DNA from 4 places in the Burkholderia cepacia ATCC 25416 genome. Region 1 is predicted to be linked to each of the others. Evidence: riboswitches for the same ligand, from Rfam matches in the RefSeq annotation. Region 1 holds a riboswitch; each other region holds the start of a gene.
What was found. A riboswitch is a leader RNA that binds a small molecule or an ion and turns the genes downstream of it on or off. The one in region 1 is predicted to bind cobalamin.

Region 1 (5,584 bases):
GCCCCGGCAACAGCCCGAGCATTGACGTCGTGACACCGTCGACGTCGGTCAGCGATTCACACAGATACACCATCCCCCCGCATTCCGCGACGATCGGCCGGCGAGCCGCCGCATGCGCGCGAAGGGTCCGTGCGGTGGCGTCATTCGCCGCGAGCGTCGCCGCATGCAGTTCCGGATAGCCACCCGGCAGGAACAGCGCGTCGCAATCGTCCGGCACGGGTTCGTCGGCGAGCGGCGAGAAGAAGCGCAACCGCGCGCCGAGCGCCTCGAGCAGCGCGAGATTCGCCGGATAGATGAACGAAAACGCCGCGTCGCGCGCAATCGCGATCCGCTTGCCGGCGAGCGCACGCGGCAGCGGCGCCGCGGCGTCCGGTTCGGCGAACGCGACGGCGGGCGGCAATTCGGCGAGCGCCGTCTGCGCGAGCACGTCCGCCGCGCGATCGAGCCGTGCGTCGAGATCGTCGATGTCGGCCGGCTGGTGCAGGCCGAGATGCCGCTCCGGCAGCGCGATGCCCGCGTCAGCCGGCACGTGCCCGAGCCAGTGCAGGTCGTCGGGCAGCGCCTGTTGCAGCAGTTCCGCGTGCCGGGCCGAGCCGACGCGGTTCGCGAGCACGCCGTGAAACGGCAGCCCCGGCCGGAACCGGGCGAGCCCGAACGCGATCGCCGCGAACGTCTGCGCCATCGCCTTCGCGGAAATCACCGCGACGACCGGCACGCCGAACGCAGCCGCGAGGTCGGCACTGCTCGGCGTGCCGTCGAACAGCCCCATCACGCCTTCGATCAGGATCAGGTCGGCATCGCGTGCGGCATCGGCAAGCAACGCGCGGCAGCCGGCCTCGCCGACCATCCCGAGATCGAGCGCATGCACGGGGGCGCCGCTCGCGCGTTCGAGCAGCATCGGATCGAGAAAGTCGGGCCCGGTCTTGAACACGCGCACACGGCGGCCGAGCCGGCGGTGCAGCCGCGCGAGGCCGGCCGTCACCGACGTCTTGCCCTGGCCCGACGCGGGCGCACTGACGAACAGCGCGGGGCAGGCGGGCATGCTCAGAACTCCACGCCGCGCTGCGCCTTCACGCCTTGCTCCTTGTACGGATGCTTGACGAGCCGCATCTCGGTGACGAGGTCGGCCGCGTCGATCAGCGCGTCGGGCGCATGCCGCCCGGTCACGACGACGTGGACCGAATCGGGACGCGCGGCAAGCGTCGCGAGCACTTCGTCGAGCGGCAGGTATTCGTACTTCAGCACCGTGTTCAACTCGTCGAGGATCACCATCCGGTAGTCGCCGCTTTCGATCATCCGGCGCGCCTCGTCCCAGCCCTTGCGCGCGGTCGCGATGTCGGCGTCGCGGTTCTGCGTGTTCCACGTGTAGCCGTCGCCCATCGTCACGAAATCGCATTCGGCAACCGCGCCGAGGAAGTCGCGCTCGGACGTGTGCAGCGCGCCCTTGATGAACTGCACGACACCGAGCCGCATGCCGTGGCCGAGCACGCGCACGGCCATGCCGAACGCGGCCGTGCTCTTGCCCTTGCCGTTGCCGGTGTTGACGATCAGCAGGCCCTTTTCGTTGACGGCGGCGGCCTGCTTCTTCTCGTGGCCCGCGCGGCGGCGTTCGGTCATCCGTTGATGGGATTCGGCGTCGGTTTTCATCGGATTCGTCCTGTCGAAAGAAAGCGAAACAAAGGGTTCAGAGCGGGCCGGCGAGTGCGACCGTCACGCCGTCCCGGATGGATTTGGGGCCCAGCAGCCGGCCGTGCGGCGCCGCGAGCTGCGCGCACGGCTCGGCCACGCCCGCGACGCCGAAGCGGGCGAGCGCGGCATCCGACGGGCCGCTCACGGCCAGTTCGGGGCGGCTCGCGAGCTGTGCCGCGTCGAACGCGACGAGCGGCCAGCCGCGTCTCGCGCACAGCGTGCGCAGCGCGCGTGCGCGCGCCTTGTCGGCGAGCGTGGCGACGAGCGCCGGTTCGGCAGCCGGGTACCGCATCAGCGCGATGCGGATCGCGGCATCGAGTTGCGCGGCCGTCACGCCCGCGCGGAAACCGACACCGATCGCGACGCGCATCATGCGCGGCTGCCGAGTGCGGCGCGTACCGCGGGATCGTTGGCGAACGCCGCGACGCGGCCGATCACGACGATCGCCGGCGAACCGATGCCGGTCGCGCCGACACGCTCGACGAGCGTGTCGAGCGTCGCGAGCACGTGCCGCTGTTCGGGGCGCGTCGCGTTCTCGATCGCCGCGCACGGCGTGTCGCCGGGCAGGCCGCCTTCGCGCAGCGCGGCTGCAATCGTGTCGAGCCGGCGGATGCCCATGTAGACGACGATCGTCATGCGCGTGGCCGCGAGCGCGCGCCAGTCGGGTTCGTCGGCGCCCGCGCCGTGGCCCGTGACGAAGATCACGCCCTGCGCGTCGCCGCGCTGCGTGACCGGGATGCCGAGCGCGGCCGGCGCGGCGATGCCCGCCGTGACGCCGCTCACGACCTCGACTTGAAATCCCGCGACGCCGAGCGCGGCCAGCTCCTCGCCGCCGCGGCCGAACACGAACGGGTCGCCGCCCTTGAGCCGCGCGACGCTGCGGCCCGCGCGCAGATGCGCGAGCATCGCCGCGACGATCGCCTCCTGCGGCGTCGATGCATGACCGCCGCGCTTGCCGACGTGCTCGATGTGCGCATCGGCGCGCGCATGGCGCAGCACGTCGGGGTTCACGAGATCGTCGACGAGCAGCACGTCGGCCGAGCCGATCGCGTGGACGGCCTTGAGCGTCAGCAGGTCGGCGTCGCCGGGGCCGGCGCCGATGAGCCAGGCGCGGCTCATCGGGCGCGGCACGGCGCGCACCGTGTCGAAACAGTGGAAACGGGAAGGCGGGCGGGGCGGCGGCCAGCAGACAGGTGAAGCATGACGGATCGGACGAAGCCCGCGCGGACGCGGGCGGAATGCGCACTCGATCCGTCCCCCGCGGATCGGGCGTTCGGCGAGCATCGGGCTCGCCCCTTGCGTCGGCCGGTATCCGGGCTGGCCACTTGCCAGGCCGCAGCCTTCCCGCCCGGTGGACGGGCAGTGGCATCGTGGGCGGCATGGGCGCGTGCGCGGGGAAGCGCGTCGCGCGGGCGGCGTACCGTTGCGGGGACAGCACAGGCAGGGCGGCGATCCGCCTCCTGTTTCCCGTTTAACTGCATGCACGGAATGCGCATGCGAGCACCGAACGCGGCGCATACGATAGCACAGCGATCCCCCCGCGCGAACCGCCGTGCGCGGCGTCCGGCCGCGCGCGGCGGCCCTCCGGAACCGGGCCCGGCGGCCCGTTTTGCCTTGACGCTCCCCGCACCGCCGCCTACACTCGCACGCGTTTTGGTGCTCGCGCGCGCCGCTCCGGTGCGCGCAGTTAAACGGGAAACAGGGAGCCTGCCTGCGCCGCAGTCGAGCCAACCTGTGCTGCCCCCGCAACGGTAAGCGAACGCGTCGCGCGCAAGCGCCACGCAGCGCCGCTTCGCCGCATGCCGCGCGCATGCGGACGACCGCCACTGGATTGCTGTGCATCCGGGAAGGCGAAGCGGCGTGTTCGCTAGCCCGGATACCGGCCCAAACGTTGGGGTTCAGCGCCGCGGGGAGGCGGCGCATCGTCCACGGCCGCAGCAGGCCCGACGCCCGCGTGTTGCTCGTTTCCACCGCCGATCTGCCGCTGCGCGAACCCGCGCCGGCCGGCGCGGTGCACGGCAGGCGCGCGAGCCGGGCCGGCGGCAGCCGTGTTGGCATTCACGATGTCGACCGTTCGCAAGGAAGCACCATGTCCGATTCGTCGTTCCGCCCGTCCCGCGACTGCCCGTCCGGATCGCGCGGCGGCATGCCCGCGATCCGCCAGATGAACTGCCACGCCGCCATCGACGCGACGATCCCGGGCTGATTCCTTTTTCGACACAGGACCTACCATGACCCTACGCAAGCTTCCCGTCACGATCGTCACGGGCTTTCTCGGCAGCGGCAAGACGACGCTGATGCGCCACATCCTGCAGCACGCCGAAGGCCGCCGCATCGCGGTGATCGTCAACGAATTCGGCGAACTCGGCATCGACGGCGAAATCCTCAAGGGCTGCGGCATCGGCTGCGAGGAGGCCGACGGTGCGCAGGGCGAAGCATCGGGCCAGTTGTACGAACTCGCGAACGGCTGCCTGTGCTGCACCGTGCAGGAGGAGTTCTATCCGGTGATGGAAGCGCTCGTCGAGCGCCGCGCGGACATCGACCACGTGCTGATCGAGACGTCCGGGCTCGCGCTGCCGAAGCCGCTCGTGCAGGCGTTCAACTGGCCGACGATCCGCAACAGCTTCACGGTCGACGCGGTCGTGACCGTCGTCGACGGGCCGGCCGCCGCAGCCGGCCAGTTCGCGGAAAACCCGCAGGCCGTCGACGCGCAGCGCCGCGCCGATCCGAACCTCGACCACGAATCGCCGCTGCACGAGCTGTTCGCCGATCAACTGTCGTCCGCCGATCTCGTGATCGTGAACAAGGCCGATCTCGTCGGCGACACGGAATTTGCGCAGATCGAAACCGCGATCCGCGACGAGATCCCGCCGCAGGTGAAGATCGTGCGCGCGACGCGCGGCGAGCTCGATCTCGCGATGCTGCTCGGCCTCGAGTCGGCGTCGGAAGAAACGATCCACCTGCGCCACGACCATCACGGCTCGGCCGACGACGGCGATCACGATCACCATCACGACGATTTCGACTCGGTGGTCGTGTCCGGCGATGCCGGCACGCGCGAGGCGACGATCGCCGCGCTGCAGCGCGTCGTCGAAGCGCATACGATCTACCGCGCGAAAGGTTTCGCCGCGCTGCCCGGCGCACCGATGCGGCTCGTGATCCAGGGTGTCGGCCGCCGCTTCGACAGCTATTTCGACCGTCGCTGGCAGGACGGCGAAACCCGCGCGAGCCGCTTCGTGCTGATCGGCGAGGATCTCGACGCGGCGGCGCTGCAACGCGCGTTCGACGCCGCGTGCGCGGCCGAGCCGCAACAGGCGTAACGCACGATGCATCTGCTGCGCACCACGCCGGGCGGCTTCGTCGACGATACGCAGGGTGTCGTCCGGATCGACCAGCAGCCGGCCGACATCGTGATCCTGAGTTCGGCCGACACGACGCTGTCGCTGCTTGCCAGCGTCGTGCCGCACCTGCCTGCGGGCTTCCCGAGCGTGCGGCTCGCGAACGTCACGTTCCTGCGGCAGCCGGCGTCGGTCGATTTCTACGTCGACGACGTGTTGCAGCACGCGAAGGCGGTCGTGATCGACCATCTCGGCGGCGAGGCGTACTGGCCGTACGGGATCGAGCAGGCCGTGTCGCTCGCGTCGAAGCGCGCGCAGCAGCTCGCGATGTTCTCGGGTGACCTGCAGGAAGACCCGAACCTCGTCGCGAAGAGCACCGTCGCGCCCGGCCTGTGCCGGCTGTGGTGGCGCTACCTGCGCGAAGGCGGCGTGCACAACGCCGAGGCGCTGCTGCGCAGCATCGCATTCCACACACTCGGGTTCGGCGACGAACCCGAACCGCCGCGCCCGTTGCCGGCCGCCGCGCTGTATCACCCGGCGCGCGACCGCGCGAGCGT
Region 2 (5,584 bases), on a different replicon from region 1:
GTCGACGTCGCGCTGCGGCACGGCTGCCATCGAGCCCGACGTGCCGACCGCGGTCGCGAGCGACGTCGACAACTGCTGGACGGCCGGCAGCACCGCGGGCGTCAGTTCGCGATGCTGCACGTAGCGCTCGACGTCGGCACGCGGGTTCGCGGACGGCGCGACGCCGTTCGTGTACTTCCCGAACGTCGCGGCCGCCTGGTTCGCGACCGCCACGAAGGTCTGCGTCTCGGCCGGCGTGACGGCCTTGTTCAGCGCATAGGCGGTCGGCACCGTGCCGATCAGGATCAGCATGATGAGCCCCATCCCTTTCTGCCCGTCGTTCGACCCGTGCGCAAACGACACGCCCGTGCAGGTCAGGATCAGCAGGCAGCGAATCCAGAACGGCGGCGGCTGGTCTTTCGGCGGCTCCTTGTACAACTCCGGAACCCGCACGAGCGTCTTCAGCACGAGCAGCAGCAGCGCTGCGCACAGAAAGCCGACGATCGGCGAGAACAGCAGCGACTTGCCGACACCGAGCGCCTGGCCCCAGTCGACGCCGCTCGTGCCGGACGGCCCGTGCATCAGCTGGTTCATCAGCCCCACACCGATGATCGAACCGATCAGCGTATGCGAACTCGACGACGGCAACCCGAAATACCAGGTCGCGAGGTTCCACACGATGGCGGCGATCAGCAGCGCGAACACCATCGCGAAGCCCGCGCCGCTGCCGACCTGCAGGATCAGCTCGACCGGCAGCAACTGCAGGATGCCGAACGCAACGGCACCGCTCGAGACCATCACGCCGAGGAAGTTCCACATGCCGGACCAGATCACCGCGACGTTCGGCGTCAGCGAGTGCGTATAGATCACGGTGGCGACCGCGTTCGCGGTGTCGTGGAAGCCGTTGACGAATTCGAAGCCGAGCGCGATCAGCAGCGCCGCGCCGAGCAGCAGGTACGGGAACAGCTTGCCTTCGCGGATCGGCGACAGATCGTCGATCAGGTGCGTGGCGATATAGAGCGCGCCGAGCGCCAGCACCAGCAGGAAGACGGCATAGCCGACCTGTCTGGTGCGTTCGACGGAGCCCGGGTTGTTCGGTGCGGACGAAGCAGGTTGATTCATGACGCCATCTCGTGAGGGAACCGCGTCCGATCCTATCTGCGGCCAGCAGTCAGTTTGATGACAGTCGGGACCACGAACGGCGTGTCTTGCCGACGTGTAAGGCGATTGAAGGCGTGTATGCGCAACGTGACGTGCCGGCCCGCATCGTCGTCCACATAGTGAGCGCAATGGCGCTCTACGCGTTGCGGTCCGCGCTCAACGTCCATCCGTTCGGTGACGCAACAAGCGTCGTGCAGGACAGCGGCGCGACGTCGATGCGGGCCGCTGCCTTCGAATCCATCCGCCGCACATGGGCGATGGCCGCGCGGACGATTGGCGCATGCGTGATTGCGACGATGTCGCGATCTTGCCGCAGCCCGTTCAACCATGTGCCGACGCGGTGCATGGCGGCTTCGAACGATTCACCGCCGTGCGGCGACGCCGACGGGTCTGCGATCCACGCATCCAGTTCGTCCGGCAAGTCGCGTGCGAGGTCGTGCAGGCGCTGGCCTCGCCAGTTGCCGTAATCGATGTCGCGCAGTGCGTCGTCGATGTCGACATGAAGTCCGAGCGCATCGGCGGTCTGCCGCGCGCAGCATGCGGGGCTGCACAGCAGGAGCGCGCCGGCGGTACCTGCCCACCGGCCGCGTAGCGCAGCGGCTTCGGCGAGCCCGCGTGTATCGAGCGGATCGTCGTCGGGAAACGCGCCGGTGCGCATCGCCCGGGTCGATGCGTGTGCGATCAGGCGCAGCGAGGTAGGCATGTTCATGTCGGTTTTCGGATGATCCGGGACGGACGCACGTGTCCGCCTGGCAGCGCTTCTTCAATACGCGAACGTTCGCGCGTACAATTCGCCCGATACGAAGCGCGGAAGCCGGTGCAAGCCCGGCGCGGTCGCGCCACTGTAACCGGTGATCGATGATCCCGGAAGCCAGACCTGCCTTCGTACCCATCCAACATTTGTCGGGGCGCGATTCCCCTGAGGTGCATCCATGAGCGAAGCAGTGCTGAAGCCGGCGGTCGTGCCGGCGCCCATCCCCGTCCGTGAACTGTTGCCGTGGGCCGTGTTCGTCGGCCTGATCCTGTTGCTCGCGCTTTATTTCGTCGGCGCGGAACAAGGTGCGACGTCGCTCGTGCCGGGCATGTACGTCCACGAATTCGTCCACGACGGCCGCCACCTGCTCGGCTTCCCCTGCCACTGACGCGGAGTTCACGATGGTCGGAAAGCTGCTCATGCGCGGGATGCTCGCAGGCATCGCCGCAGGCCTCCTCACGTTCGGTTTCGCGAAGGTCGTCGGCGAACCGCAAGTCGATCAGGCAATCTCTTTTGAAGAAAAAGCCGACGCCGCCAAGGGCGACGCACCGGAGCCGGAGCTGGTCAGCCGCCACACGCAGGCCGGCCTCGGCTTGCTGACGGGCGTCGTGACCTATGGCGCGGCATTCGGCGGGCTGTTCTCGCTGGTCTTCGCGTATGCCTACGGGCGAGGCAGCCGCCTCCCGGCCCGTCCGCTGGCCGCGTGGCTCGCGCTGGCGGCGTTCATCGCGCTCGTGATCGTGCCGAACCTCAAGTACCCGGCCAATCCGCCGTCGGTCGGCGACCCCGACACGATCGGCTATCGCACGGGCCTGTTCTTCCTGATGATCGCGATCTCCGTCGCGACGATGGTGTTCTCGGTCAGCGTGCGCCGCCATCTGCTGGCGAAGCTCGGCCAGTGGAACGCGTCGATCGTCGCCGGGCTCGTGTTCGTCGCGATCATCGCGGCCGTGCAGATCGGGTTGCCGTCTGTCAGCGAGTTGCCGGCCGATTTCCCGGCGGCCTTGCTGTGGAAGTTCCGCGTGGCGGCCATCGGCATGCAGGTGATCATGTGGACGACGATCGGCCTGCTGTTCGGCGCATGGGTCGAGCGCGGCGAGCGCATCGGCATGCGCGCCGCCTGACGCGCACGGCAACGGGGCACGCCTAGCGCAGCATGCGTGGCGCGCTCCCCGTCGATTCGCGCGCCAGCGCGACGAACGCGGCCAGATAGTCGATCGATGCGTCCGCTTCGCGGATGCCGAGGAAGATCTGCTTCGCGATCCCCTTCTTGCCGAGCTTGACCGGCACGACCGGCATCCGGTCGGCGTATTCGTCGGCAAGCCATCTCGGCAGCGCGGCCACGCCGCGCTCGCTCGCCACCATCTGCAGCATGATGTCGGTCGTCTCGATCGACTTGTGCCGCCTCGGCACGATGCCGGCCGGCGTCAGGAACTGGTTGTAGATGTCGAGCCGGTCGGTTTCGACCGGATAGGTGATCAGGATCTCGTCGGTCAGCTGTTCGGGCGTCACGTAATCGGCGTTCGCGAACCGGTGCGAATCGGCGACCACCAGCACCTGCTCGTAGTCGAACACGGGGTCGAAGCGCAGGCCCGGCTTGTTCAGCGGATCGGGCGTCACGAGCACGTCGATGTCATAGCCGAACAGGGCGCCGATGCCGCCGAACTGGAAGCGCTGCTTCACGTCCACGTCGACGTCGGGCCAGCGCGACAGGTAAGGCGACACGACCTTCAGCAGCCACTGGTAGCACGGGTGGCACTCCATCCCGATGCGCAGCGTGCCGCGCTCGCCCTTCGCGTACTGCTTCATCCGCTCCTCGGCGAGCTCGAACTGCGGCAGCAGCCGGTTCGCCAGCTTCAGCAGATACTGCCCGCCCTGGGTGAGCCGCAGGCCGCGGCCCTCCCGATCCCAGATCGGCGTGCCGAGCTGCTGCTCGATTTTCCGGACGGTATGACTGAGTGCCGATTGCGTGAGGTGCAGCGCGTGGGCGGCCGCGGTCAGTGAGCCCTGGCGCTCGACTTCACGGATCACGACGAGATGGAATCGTTCCAGCATGGATATCGCTCGTGCAACGGATGCATGAACAGATTTAATGGATGAATGAAATAATGCCATTTTATTTCATGGAATGAAATCCCTATGATGGCTGCCGGATCTTCACTTCTTCTGGACGGCAGCTCATGGTCACGACACACAACCTCGGTTTCCCGCGCATCGGTGCGAAGCGCGAACTCAAGTTCGGTCTCGAACGCTACTGGAAGGGCGAATCGTCGCGCGACGAGCTGAAGGCGCTCGGCGCCGAGCTGCGCAAGCGTCACTGGAACGACCAGCGCGACCTGGACCTGGCCCCGATCGGCGACTTCGCGTTCTACGATCAGGTGCTCGACATGAGCTTCACGCTCGGCAACCTGCCGAAGCGCGTGCAGGGTTTCCACGGCGATGTGCTGGACAACTATTTTCGCGTCGCGCGCGGCCGTTCGGCGCAGTCGGCGGACGAGCATGCGGCGTGCTGCGGTGGGGTCTCCGCCGGTGAAATGACGAAGTGGTTCGATACGAACTACCACTACATCGTGCCGGAATTCCACGCGGACACGAACTTCTCGCTCGACCCGTCGCGCCTGCTCCAGCAACTGGCGGAAGCGCAGGCGCAGGGCGTGGCCGCGAAGCCGGTCATCCTCGGCCCCGTCACGTACCTGTGGCTCGGCAAGGCGAAGGACGATTCCGACCGCCTCGCGCTGCTGCCGAAGCTGCTGCCCGTGTACGGCGCGCTGCTCGACACGCTGACCGCGCAGGGCGTCGAATGGGTGCAGATCGACGAACCGATTCTCGTCACCGAACTCGACGCCGAGTGGCGTCAGGCATTGCGCACCGCCTATGCGGCGCTGGAAACGCGCCGCATCAAGCTGCTGCTCGCCACCTACTTCGGCCAGCTTCAGGACAACCTGGCGCTCGCGAGTTCGCTGCCGGTCGACGGCCTGCATGTCGATGCGATCAACGCACGCGACGAAGTTGACGCGCTGGTGCGTGAACTGCCGGCCGAGCGCGTGCTGTCGGTTGGCGCGATCAACGGCCGCAACATCTGGAAGACAGACCTGAACGCGACGCTCGACTGGCTCGAACCGCTCGCGAAGCAACTGGGCGATCGCCTGTGGCTCGCCCCGTCGTGCTCGCTGCTGCACGTGCCGGTCGATCTCGCGAGCGAGGAGAAGCTCGATGCGGAAATCCGCTCGTGGCTCGCGTTTGCGCTGCAGAAGCTCGACGAGCTGAAGGTGCTCGCGACCGCGCTGAACGAAGGCCGCGCCAAGGTGGCCGATGCACTGGCCGCGAACGCTGCCGCGATCCATTCGCGCCGCCGCTCGCCGCGCGTGCACAACCCGGCGGTGAGGGCCGCGATCGCCCGCATCGACGCGCAGCTGGGCAACCGCGTGAGCCCCTACACGCAGCGTGCGTCGAAGCAGTCGGCACGCCTGAAGCTGCCGGCGTTCCCGACGACGACGATCGGCTCGTTCCCGCAGACCGGCGAAATCCGTCACGCGCGCAGCCAGTTCAAGGCCGGTGCGCTGGACGATGCGGGCTACCGGGCCGCGATGCAGGCTGAAATCGAACGCAGCGTGCGCGAGCAGGAAGCACTGGAACTCGACGTGCTGGTGCACGGCGAAGCCGAGCGCAACGACATGGTCGAATACTTCG
Region 3 (5,584 bases), 2.8 Mb from region 1:
CGCACAGTACATGCGCCGCGAACACGCGGATCACGCCCGCATGCGTGACCGCCCATTGCGGCCGGTCGAACCGCGCGACGGCATCGGCCTGCCGGGCGACCCGGGCAGCGAACCGCGCGACGCTTTCGCCGCCATGCGCGCACGCATGCATCAGGTCGGCCGCCCACGCATCGAGTGCCGCGCGATCGATATCGTCCCAGCGCCGCATTTCCCACGCGCCGAAATCCATTTCCTGCCAGTCCGCCTCGCGTTGCAGCGGCACGCCGCATGCCTGCGCGAGCCGCTCGGCAACCGACGCGCAGCGCGTCAGCGGGCTCGTCCAGACCTGTTCGGGAAGCGGCGCGCCGAGTACCGACAGATGCGCGCGCACGGCCTGGGCGCCGGCGTCGGCCGGCGCGGCGAGCGGCACGTCGCTGCGTCCGTAGCAGATGCCCGGCTCGACACCGACGGCCGGATGACGGATCAGGACGACGTCCATCCGAGCACCACGAGATAGATCGCCAGTTCGCACAGTTGTTGCGTGAAGCCGAGACAGTCGCCGGTATAACCGCCGATCCGCTTCACGAAATAGCGGGCTGCCCACGCGCGCACGAGCACGAGCGCCACGCAGGCGGCGACGCCCATGCGCCAGTCGGGCCAGAACAGCCACGGTAATCCGAACAGCGCGGCGACACACGCCGCGCGTGCCCCCATCCGTTGCGCGACCGGTTTCGCCTTGCCTTCGGGCCGCACGTAGTCGAGCGTCATCAGCAGGCTCACGGCCGCCGCGCGGCTCGCCGCGTGCGCGGCGATCATCGTCCACGCGGCACGCAACGGCAGCATCGACGCAAGCGCCTGCCATTTCACGCCGAGCGCGATCACGAGCGCGACCGCACCGAACGTGCCGATCCGCGAGTCGTGCATGATGCGCAGCACGTCGTCGCGCGTATAGCCGCCGCCGAACGCATCGCAGCTGTCGGCGAGGCCGTCCTCGTGGAAGGCCCCCGTCGCGAGCAGCGTGGCGGCCATCGACAGCCCGACCGCGATCGACACGGGCAGCGCGCGCAGCGCGACCAGATACACGAGCGCGCCCCACGCGCCGACGCATGCGCCGACGAGCGGGAAATATCGCGCGGCCTGGTCGAGATCGCCGGCCGCGTAGCCGATCGCGTGCGGCACGGGCACGCGCGTGAAGTAGCCGAGCGCGACGAAGAAGTAGCGCAGTTCGGCCCGCACGCCGCGCGCGCGATCAGGCGTCACGATCGTCGACACCGGCGGATTCGAAGCTCGCCATTTCCGTGAGGAACGCAGCAGCCGCACGCACGAGCGGCAGCGCGAGCGCCGCGCCCGTGCCTTCGCCGAGCCGCAGGTCGAGCGCGAGCAGCGGCTTCGCGCCGAAATGCTCGAGCATGCGCCGGTGCCCGGCTTCGTGCGACGTATGCGAGAACACGCAGTAGTCGCGCACGCCGGGCGCGATGCGCTCGGCGACGAGCAATGCGGCCGTCGCGATGAAGCCGTCGACGAGGATCGTCATCCGTTCGCTCGCGGCTGCGAGATACGCGCCCGTCATCATCGCGATCTCGAAGCCGCCGAACGTCGCGAGCACGTCGAGCGGCGCGATCGCGTGCGAGTGCTTGACGAGCGCACGGCCGAGCACCGCGCGCTTGTGCGCGAGGCCCTGGTCGTCGAGGCCCGTGCCGCGCCCGACGCACGCGTCGATCGGCACGCCGAGCAGGCGGCTCATCAGGCACGCGGCCGACGACGTGTTCGCGATCCCCATCTCGCCGAAGCCGATCACGTTCGTGCCGAGCGATGCGTGCAGGCGCACGCGCGCCGCGCCGGCCGCGAGCGCCGTCATCGCCTCGTCGCGCGTCATCGCAGGTTCCGTCGCGAAGTTGCGCGTGCCGCGCGCGACCGGCAGCGACACCAGGCGGTCGGACAGCGGCAGCGGCGACGCGACGCCCGCATCGACGATCTCGAGCGTGCTCTGCGAGACGCCCGAGAACGCGTTGATTGCCGCGCCGCCGGCGAGGAAGTTCGCGACCATCTGCGCGGTCACCGCTTGCGGATAGGGGCTCACGCCTTCGGCGGCAATCCCGTGATCGCCGGCGAACACGATCATCACGGGACGCTGCACGACCGGCCGCTCGGTGTGCTGGATCAGGCCGACCTGCAGCGCGACTGCCTCGAGCTGGCCGAGGCTGCCGGGCGGCTTGGTCTTGTGGTCGATCACATGCTGCAGGCGCTTGCGCAGCGCATCGTCGAGCGGTGCGATCGCGGGCGGGAAGTGGGTCGGGGTCGTCATCGGGAAACCGTGTCGTGGGCGCGGCGTGCACCGCGCATCGGAAAAGGAAACGTCATTGTCGCTCGGGCCACGCCGGCAGCAGCGCATCGCGGCCGTTCTCGCGGATCAGCACGAGCGGATAACCGAACGCGTCGCTCGCGCGCTCGGGTGTCAGCACGTCGTGCACGGGGCCGGCCCACGCGTGGCCACGGCCGTCGAGCAACAGCGCATGCGTCGCGAAACGCCGCGCGAGGTTCAGATCATGGCACGAGAACAGCACCGCGCGCGGGCCCGCGTCGAGCCAGGCGGCCAGCGCGGTCAGGCAATCGATCTGGTGATGGAGGTCGAGATGCGCGAGCGGTTCGTCGAGCAGCATCAACGGCGCGTCCTGACACAGCGTCGCGGCCAGCGCGACGCGCTGCCGCTCGCCGCCCGACAGCGACAGCACGTCGCGCGACGCAAGCGCGGTCAGGTCGAAGGTCGCCAGCGCGTCGCGCGCGGCCGCGCGGTCGCCGTCGCGCTCCCAGCCCCAGCCGCCGAGATACGGAAAGCGGTTGAGCAAGACCGTATCGAACACGGTCGCGCTGAATGCGTCGTGCAGTTGCTGCGGCATCAGCGCGCGGCGCTGCGCGAGCTGCGCGGGCGGCCATGCGGAAAGCGGCCGGCCGTCGATCGCGACGTGTCCGCCGGCCGGCGGCTGCAGCCCCGCGAGGGTCGCCAGCAGCGTCGTCTTGCCCGCGCCGTTCGGCCCCGCGACGCACCAGATCTCGCCCGGACGGAACGCCTGCGTGAAGCCGTCGAGCAGCGTGCGCGCGCCAGCCTTCAGCGTCAGGCCGACGGCCGCGCAGCTCATCTCGTCGCCGCTGGCGCGCAATGCGGCACGGGTCATCGCATCGGCCTCCTGAGCAACATCCACAGGAACACCGGCACGCCGATCAACGCGGTCATCACGCCGACCGGCAGTTGCGCGGGCGCGATCGCGGTGCGTGCGAGCAGGTCGGCGGCCATCACGCCACCGCCGCCCGCGAGCATCGCGGCCGGCAGCAACATCCGCTGGTCGTTGCCGAATGCGAGCCGCAGCGCGTGCGGCACGACGAGGCCGACGAAGCCGATCGTGCCGGCGGTCGTCACTGCGGCCGCGGCGGCCAGCGACGCGACGAGATAGATCCGCACACGCAGGCGCGCGACGGGCACGCCGAGCGCGAGCGCCGTCGCATCGCCGCGCAGCAGCACGTTCAGTTGCGGCGCGGCCGGCAGTGCGATGCACGCGGCCAGCAGCAGCGCGCCCCACGCGAACCACGGTGTGCTCACGCCGTTCAGGTCGCCCGTCAGCCAGAAGATGATGCCGCGCAGCCGCGCATCGGGCGCGAGCGACAGCAGCAGCGTGACGAGCGCGCCCCACCCCGCCGCGATCACGACGCCCGTGAGCAGCAGCCGCGGCGACGCATCGCGCGCCTCGCCGCGCCCCAACTCGCGGCGCGCGAGTCCGAGCACGAGCGCGACCGACACGAGCGAGCCGGCGAACGCCGACACATCGACGAGCCACCATGCGCCGCCCGCGATCATCGCGACGAGCGCGAAGCCGGCCGCACCGCCGGACACGCCGAGCACGTACGGATCGGCGAGCGGGTTGCGCAGCAGCACCTGCAACAACGAGCCGGCCAGCGCGAGCAGCGCACCGCACGCGAAGCCCGCGAGCGCGCGCGGCAGGCGCAGCGTGCGGACGATGTCGGCGAACAGCGCGTCGCCGCCATGCGGCACGAGCGACGCGAGCGCCTGCCACGGCGACATCGGCACGCTGCCGATCGACAGCGACGCGACGAACAGCAACGCGACCGCCGCGGCCAATGCGGCCCAGATCGCGGTGGCGCGCGCGGCGCTCATGCGGCCCTCCGCGCGACGGACGACACTGCGCGCATCGGTGCGCTACCGCTGCGGGCCGGGCGCGACATCGGCGCAGTGCAGCGTGTTGCAGGCATACCCAAGCTCGTGGTCCTTGCGGTCAGGTGATCGACGCGCGCGGCGACCTCCCGGCGGTCGCCCGGTTCGAGAACGTCATCAAGATGGCAGAAATCGGCGCCGCCGACGATTGGGGTCAGCATCGAAGATCAATCCCGTGAAGCACTGCGCGCCCCGCTTCCCCGCAGGCCGCGCGTCACGAAGCCCGTGCGGGCTCCCCGCCTCGGCCGGTATCCGGGCTGGCGGCGGTCCGGCTCGCCTTCCCGCGCGAAAACGCGCAGTGGCCCGCGTCCGCATGCGAAACGTGCATGCGGAACGCGCCCGAGCCGGCCTGCGTCATGCAACGCGGCCGCTTACCGTTGCGGGGGCAGCGCAGGTTGGCGGCTTCCTGGCGGAGCCCGCGCCCTGCTTCCCGTTTAACCGCGCGTTGCACGCGCGAGCACCGAGGCGGCGCCAGTTTAGGAGCGGGTCGCACGAGCGTCAAGGAAGCATCCGGACACGCACGTGACGCGCCGATTCGCGGCAAGAAGCAGGGGTGTTACGACTGGAAACGTTACAGATGTCGGTTTGCGCGTTATTCCGCGCTAAAATGCTGGGTCTTTAGAGGACGCAGCAAATGCTCAACGAACTCGAAACCCTATCTCAAAATATTGGCCGTCTGATTTCGCTGAACAAGCGCTATCACTCGGAACGGCTCGCGCTCGAGGAGCAGGTCGCGCAATTGCGCGCGGACGCGGACACGGTCCGCGCGGAACTCGCGCAACTGCGCGACGAACGCAATGCGCTCGCGGCCGAGCGCGACACGCTGTCGGCAAAGATCGACGACGCCCAGGTGAAACTGAACGCGATTCTCGAAAAGCTGCCGCGCTCGAAAAGTGCGGAGCAAGCCGACAACCAGCTCGACCTGCTGGATGCGCAGGCGCGTACGGATGGCGATGACGCGGCCAGCCACGGAGAACATGCATGAGCACCAAGCAGATCGAAGTCTCGATTCTCGGTCAGGCCTATCGGCTCGCCTGCTCGGCCGAGACCGAAGCGGCACTGCTCGAAGCGGTCGCGCGCGTCGACGCCGAAATGTCGAAAATCCGCTCGAACAGCTCGGTACGCGGCACCGATCGCATCGCCGTGATGGCGGCGCTGTCGCTCGCTTCCGAATTGCTGCGGCTGCAAACGAGCGTGCGGCACGGTGAAGCATTTCCGGCGGAGGAAATCCGTCGTACAATGCACCAGATGAACGAACAGCTCGGCGCGGTGCTCGCACAGCACGAGACGCAGTAACGTTTTAATCGATGCGTCGATTCCCCTTGATCTCGGCGATCAACGGTGGTCAAATTGGCGCATCGAATCACAGTTCAGTCAGCT
Region 4 (5,584 bases), on a different replicon from region 1:
GCCAAGGCCTCCCCATCCATTCGTCAGAACGTGTAACTCACCTTCCCGAACGCTGTCCGCCCAAGCGTGTTGTATCCATACGCGGTCATGTACTGCCGGTCGAACAGGTTCGACACCGTCGCCGACACCGTCAGGTGCGAATTGATCCGGTACGACGCGCGCAGGCCCACCGTCAGGTACGACGGCAGATAGGTCGAGTTGGCCGGATCGTCGAACGTCGTGCCGCCGTAAAGCAGCGACGCCCCTGTGCTCAACGCATGCAGGTGGAGTTCATCCCACGTGTGATCGATGTTGAGGCTGACCGTCTGGCGCGGGCGGCGGCTGAGCCAGGAGTCGTTGGTCTCGTCCTGCGGATTCAGGATCCCGACCGCGACGCTCACCGGCGTCGAGCGGCCGATCGTCCCCTTGTACGACAGGTCGACGCCGCGAATATGCGCGCGACCGATGTTCATCGGCGAAAACGTCGCCGGGTTATACGCGATCAGGTTGGTGACCCGCGTGTCGTAGATCGCGGCCGTGAACGTACCGTACGACGTGTTCGCATCGACCGCGGCCTCGACCGACGTGTTGCGTTCCGGGCTGAGCCCCGGATTGCCGTAGCCGGGGTAGTACAGGTCGTTGAACGTCGGCAGCTTGAACGCATTGCCGTACGACACGCGCGCCGTATACACCGGCGTGATCGCCCACGACAGCGCCGCGTTACCCGTATTCACCGACTGCCCGGCGATGATTTCATGGCGCCCCGCGAGGAACATCGTCACGCTGCCGAGCGTCGCCGACTGATGCAGCGAGAACGCGGAATCGTTGCGCGTCGGTATGCCGCCCGGAATATCGACCGGCAGGAACGCCTGCTCGCGCGTGAAGTCGTACGCGAGCTTGGTCTCGCCCGACAGCGGCAGCCCGAACAGGTGGAACCCGCGTTCCTGATGCGTCAACGACGTCGACGTGCTGATGCGCTGCGAATTGATCTGGTCGGTCGGGATGGCCGGATCGCTCGCGTAGAGGAACTGGCGATCGTTCGCATAACCGAACGACTGGTCGAACTGCGTGTCGGGCGTGATGTCGAGATGGAACGCGATACCGGTCGTCAGCTGATGATCGAGCTGGCGGTTCGCATAACCGCTGTTGTCGTAGGACAGATCGGACCGGTGATACAGCGCGAACGTCGAGATCGACCAGTTGTCGCGCGCGTAGCCGAGGCGCGCATCGAGATCCTGCGCGTGGTACGGGTTGCGGCCGGCCTCATGGTACGGCAGCACGGGCCGCGTCGAGTCGATGCCGGCCGTGTTGTACGAGCGCAGGCCGAGCGAGTAGGTGAGCCCGCCGAGCGCGGCGAGCGGCCCGGTCGACGGCACCGTGCCCGACGTGCGGAGTTGCGTGTCGAACGTCTTGTTCGACCCGCCGCCGAACGACACGGTCGTCTGGTTCGGCTGGTTGGCGGCGCGGCGCGTGAAGAGCTGCACGACGCCGCCCATCGCATTGGCGCCGAACGACGCGGCTGCCGGCCCCGAAATCACCTCCACGCGTTCGAACGCTTCGGTCGGCAAGTCGGCCCACGGCGCGATGCCGGTGGTCGGCGAACCGATCCGGATGCCGTCGATGAACACGGCGACCTGGTTGGCCGACGAGCCGCGGATGCTGACCGACGCGGACGAACCGGGGCCGCCGCTCTGCGAGACGGTCACGCCGGGCAGCGTCGCAAGCGCCTGCGTGATGCTCGGGTCGCTCGGCGACAGCCGGTCGAGATCGGTGCGCGTGAGCACCTGGGTCGTCGCATAACGCTGGTCGAACGACTCGGGCAGGCGCCGCGTGTCGGTCACGTTGATCGTCGGCAGGTCGGTGCCTTCGGCGGCCGGGGCCGGTTGCGAAACCGCGGTGTCGCCGGCGGCGTGGGCGAGGGGCGAGAGGAGCGCGGTCGCGGCGGACGTGGCAAGGAGGTGTCGAATCTTCATGAGGCTGTCGTTGTCGTCGGGCTGCGCCGGCGTCGATCGTGAGCGGGCGGCGCGCAGCACCGGTCTTGTTATCGGTGATCGGGTTATCGCGCGACCGGGCCGGGCAGGCCGGTGTCGCGGGCGTCGGCGCGGTGCACGCCGGCGGACGCAGTCGATAGGGAACGGCACGCGCGTGCGGGCGGGCCGTGCAGGCCGGCGGCGTGCCGGCGCGGCGCTTCCGGTGCGGAAGCGGATGCGGTAACAATGGACATCGGGCGGATCCTGAGGTCGGGCCGTCCATGCAGCGGGCGACCGCCAACGGCGGTGCCTGGCGCGCCGGGACACCCCGCCCGGTGCGGCTGCCTGGACCTCGGGTCGATGGCAGGTCTCCTGGCTCGCGGGTCGTCATTCGTGCGGGCCTTCCCGGTTTCCCAGTGGCACGCAGTGGCACGAATTCACCGCTCACAGTTGCGGGGGCAGCCGCAGATTCGAGGCATGGCCTCTCCTGCGTTCCCTTTTGATCCCGTCTCCGGGCACCATCAGCGCGCAAGGGTAATGGCGCGCGCGCCGCCGCGTCAAATATCCGGCGACGCAGGGATGCGAAAAAACGTCATTGCCGGGCAAATCCTTTCTAAATCCTTTCTTTCATGCGTCGGCGCCGCGTTTCATGTCTGATGAAACAGGGTGGTTCGAAGCCGTGCGATCGCGCCTGAACCGGCTCGGTGCGACCCCCGTCCACCGGACGAACGCGCGGCGAAACGCCTCCTCGCCGCCGAACCCGAGATGCGCGGCGACCCGCGCGACCGGCCAGTCCGATTCGCGCAGGCAGCGTTGCGCGGCTTCGGCGAGACACTGCTCCTTCAGCGCGTGATAACCGGTGTGCTCGGCCGCCAGCCGCCGCCGCAACGTCGCCTCGCTGACGCCGAGCCACGCGGCCAGTTCGGCGAGTGCCGGCAACGCCTGTTCGTGCGCGAGCGCCGCATCGAGGAAACCGCGCACCTGCTGCGTCCACGACACGACGGCCGGTGCCGCATCGATCAGGCGAAACGGAAAATCGACGAGAAACGCGTCGAGCTCGGCCGGCTGCCGGATCACGCGGCACGCGAGTCGCGCCGCATCGAACGCGAAACCGTAGGTCTTGCGGCCCACTTCAACCGGCGCATTGAACAGTCCGAGCAGTGGCATCGCGTCGTCGCGGCGCGGATGGCCGAGCCACACGTCGGTCGGCCGCAACGGCTGCCCGATCAGCCAGCCGAACAGCTGCAGGTAGCAGAACAGCCCGGTCAGGTCGACCAGGCACGCGGCCGGGCTGCGCGTACGCCGCAGCGAATCCATCCGGAACAGCGCACGCCCGTCGCGCACCGCAAGCGTCAGGTGACCGGCGCGCGGCTGCAGCATTTCGCAGAACTCGGCCGCACAGCGGATCACGTCGGCGAGCGTCGCGCAACTCAGCAGGCAGCGGCACATCAGGTCGACTTCGCGCTTGCGCATCGGCGGGTGACCGTCGCCGCGCGCGACCCGCGCCTCGAGCCGCTCGATCGCGTCGCGGTACAGCGCGACGAAATCGCCCGGTGTTGCCGCCGGGCGAGGCTGCTGCGCCTCGCGGTCGGCCGGCGGCGCGCCGCTGCGCGTGAGTTCGCTCAGCAGGCGCGCGCCGAGGCCCGGCAGGATGCGGCCGCGGGCCGGCATGGCGCGCTGTTTCATGAGTTTCCCGATCTGATCGTTGCAACAGGGGCTGGTGAGCGGGCCGGTAGGGGCCCGCTCATCGCCGCCACGCAAGAATGCTATCCACGCCGGCCGCCCGCGGCCTCGCCGGAACGGCGTAGGCCGGCCGCCGATCCCTGTCACGAACGACCACGGACGACACGCGAATGATCCAGATCGTAGACGAAATCACGCTCGCGCCCGAGCGCATTCCCGACGTGCTTGCGCTGCTGCGCGACCGCTACCTGCCGGGCCATGCGGCACGCGGGCTGACGGCGGCCGGCCACTGGGTGTCGCCGCCCGTTGCGGTGCCGGGGCAGCCGAGCACGCTGTGGCTGACCTGGCACGTGGCCGATGCGCCGGCCTACTACCGGATGCGTGCGCTGACGGATGCCGGCGTGGTCGGTTTCTGGATGGCGGTCGACGTGCGGTGCGACGTGCGCCGCCGCCATGTGATGACGGACGCCGATGCGCCGCTGCCCGCGCTGACGGAGGTCGATCATGCGGCATGACACGGCACAGGTGTTCGTGTCGGGGGATCGCGACGCCGGTGGCATCGAACGCGCGTTGCACGAAGCGGCACACGCGCTGGCCGGGGCGAAACGTGTGGCGCTGGCGCGCAACCAGGACGGCAGTTGGGGCGCGGGCGACTACACGCTCGACGTGCTGCGCGACGATTCGGCGGCCAACTGCACAGCCAACGGCGCGGCCGACGGCACGGCGGATTTCGCCGCGCTCGCGCAACTGCCCGGCATCGTACGCATCGACGGCGCCGTGTGCCGCGCGATCGGCGGCGGCCTGCGCGAACCCGCGCTGCGCGACGGCGTGTGGCGCACGCTGATGCTGCGCGTGCGGCCGCAGGCCGGCGCCGCGCAGGTCGCCGCGCTCGAACGCGAACTGCTGCGCATGCCCGCGTACATGCCCGGCATCCGCAACTGGCGCTTGAGCGGGATCGCGACCCCCGGCGCATGGACACACGTGTGGCAGCAGGAATTCGCGCGCGTCGGCGATCTGCTCGGCGAATACCTGATGCATCCGTATCACTGGGGCTGGGTCGACCGCCGGTTCGATGCCGAAAGCCCCGACTGGACCGTCGACGCGATCTCGCATGCGTTCTGTCCGCTCGCGTCGAGCCTGCTGGCCGATACGGCGGCGTGATGCGGCGCGAACGTCAAGCTGACACCACCCCCGGAGACACGAAGATGCGAGCCCTGTTGATCGATCGCGCCGGTCATTCCGACGTCTTGCGGATGGCCGACGTGCCGGCACCGACGCCGGGCCCCGGCGACGTGCTGATCCGCGTTGCCTTCGCGGGCGTCAATCCCGCCGACTGGAAATGCCGTGAAGGCTACCTCGGCGCATTCATGCAGTACACGTTTCCGTTCGTGATCGGCTTCGACGCGGCGGGCGTGGTCGAAGCGGTCGGCGACGGCGTCGACGGTTTCGCGCCCGGCATGCGGGTGTTCGCGCAGACCGACGTCGGCGCGGGGCGCTGGGGCGCGTATGCGGAATACGTGGCAGTGCGCCACGACTCGGTCGTGCGCGTGCCCGACGCGGTGAGCCTCGCGGAAGCCGCCACGGTGCCGACCCCCGCGCTTGCCGCGTGGGCCGGCCTGTTCGACGACGGCGGGCTGAAGGCCGGACAGACCGTGCTGGTGCACGGCGGTGCGGGCGCGGTCGGCACGTTCGCGATCCAGCTCGCGGTGCAGGCCGGCGCGCGGGTCGCGGCGACGTGTTCCGCGCGCAACCGCGAGACGGTCGAATCGCTGGGCGCCGCGGCAAGCATCGACTATCGCGCGCGGGACATCGCGGCGGCGCTGCGCGCATGGGCGCCCGGCGGGGTCGACCTCGTGCTCGACGCGGTCGGCGGCGACACGCTGCCCGACGCGCTCGACCTGCCGGCACCGGGCGGCACGCTGGTGAACATCATGACGCTTGCACCAGGCGAT

Region 2: it holds a riboswitch for cobalamin, as region 1 does, so the genes downstream of both, APZ15_RS22965 (CbtB domain-containing protein) here and APZ15_RS41750 (hypothetical protein) in region 1, are expected to answer to the same signal.
Region 3: it holds a riboswitch for cobalamin, as region 1 does, so the genes downstream of both, APZ15_RS00110 (FecCD family ABC transporter permease) here and APZ15_RS41750 (hypothetical protein) in region 1, are expected to answer to the same signal.
Region 4: it holds a riboswitch for cobalamin, as region 1 does, so the genes downstream of both, APZ15_RS31265 (TonB-dependent receptor domain-containing protein) here and APZ15_RS41750 (hypothetical protein) in region 1, are expected to answer to the same signal.

The regions. Positions count from the first base shown of each region.
Region 1 is NZ_CP012981.1:2,782,949-2,788,532, forward strand. Features, by position in the region: gene APZ15_RS12835 (cobyrinate a,c-diamide synthase) at 1-1,042, opposite strand, end outside; gene cobO (cob(I)yrinic acid a,c-diamide adenosyltransferase) at 1,045-1,647, opposite strand; gene APZ15_RS12845 (cobalamin biosynthesis protein) at 1,685-2,062, opposite strand; gene cobA (uroporphyrinogen-III C-methyltransferase) at 2,059-2,808, opposite strand; cobalamin riboswitch at 2,976-3,213, opposite strand; cobalamin riboswitch at 3,327-3,591, shown strand; gene APZ15_RS41750 (hypothetical protein) at 3,581-3,895, shown strand; gene cobW (cobalamin biosynthesis protein CobW) at 3,921-5,009, shown strand; gene cobN (cobaltochelatase subunit CobN) at 5,016-5,584, shown strand, end outside.
Region 2 is NZ_CP012982.1:1,253,368-1,258,951, reverse strand. Features, by position in the region: gene APZ15_RS22975 (inorganic phosphate transporter) at 1-1,101, opposite strand, end outside; gene APZ15_RS22970 (histidine phosphatase family protein) at 1,277-1,849, opposite strand; cobalamin riboswitch at 1,898-2,039, shown strand; gene APZ15_RS22965 (CbtB domain-containing protein) at 2,073-2,282, shown strand; gene APZ15_RS22960 (CbtA family protein) at 2,296-3,018, shown strand; gene APZ15_RS22955 (LysR family transcriptional regulator) at 3,041-3,949, opposite strand; gene metE (5-methyltetrahydropteroyltriglutamate--homocysteine S-methyltransferase) at 4,075-5,584, shown strand, end outside.
Region 3 is NZ_CP012981.1:21,136-26,719, forward strand. Features, by position in the region: gene cobC (alpha-ribazole phosphatase) at 1-478, opposite strand, end outside; gene APZ15_RS00095 (adenosylcobinamide-GDP ribazoletransferase) at 463-1,239, opposite strand; gene cobT (nicotinate-nucleotide--dimethylbenzimidazole phosphoribosyltransferase) at 1,229-2,284, opposite strand; gene APZ15_RS00105 (ABC transporter ATP-binding protein) at 2,337-3,152, opposite strand; gene APZ15_RS00110 (FecCD family ABC transporter permease) at 3,149-4,147, opposite strand; cobalamin riboswitch at 4,431-4,684, opposite strand; gene APZ15_RS00115 (hypothetical protein) at 4,839-5,189, shown strand; gene APZ15_RS00120 (cell division protein ZapA) at 5,186-5,500, shown strand; RNA gene ssrS (6S RNA) at 5,582-5,584, shown strand, end outside.
Region 4 is NZ_CP012982.1:3,137,044-3,142,627, forward strand. Features, by position in the region: gene APZ15_RS31265 (TonB-dependent receptor domain-containing protein) at 24-1,952, opposite strand; cobalamin riboswitch at 2,295-2,487, opposite strand; gene APZ15_RS31270 (helix-turn-helix transcriptional regulator) at 2,577-3,635, opposite strand; gene APZ15_RS31275 (hypothetical protein) at 3,803-4,147, shown strand; gene APZ15_RS31280 (Dabb family protein) at 4,137-4,793, shown strand; gene APZ15_RS31285 (NADP-dependent oxidoreductase) at 4,838-5,584, shown strand, end outside.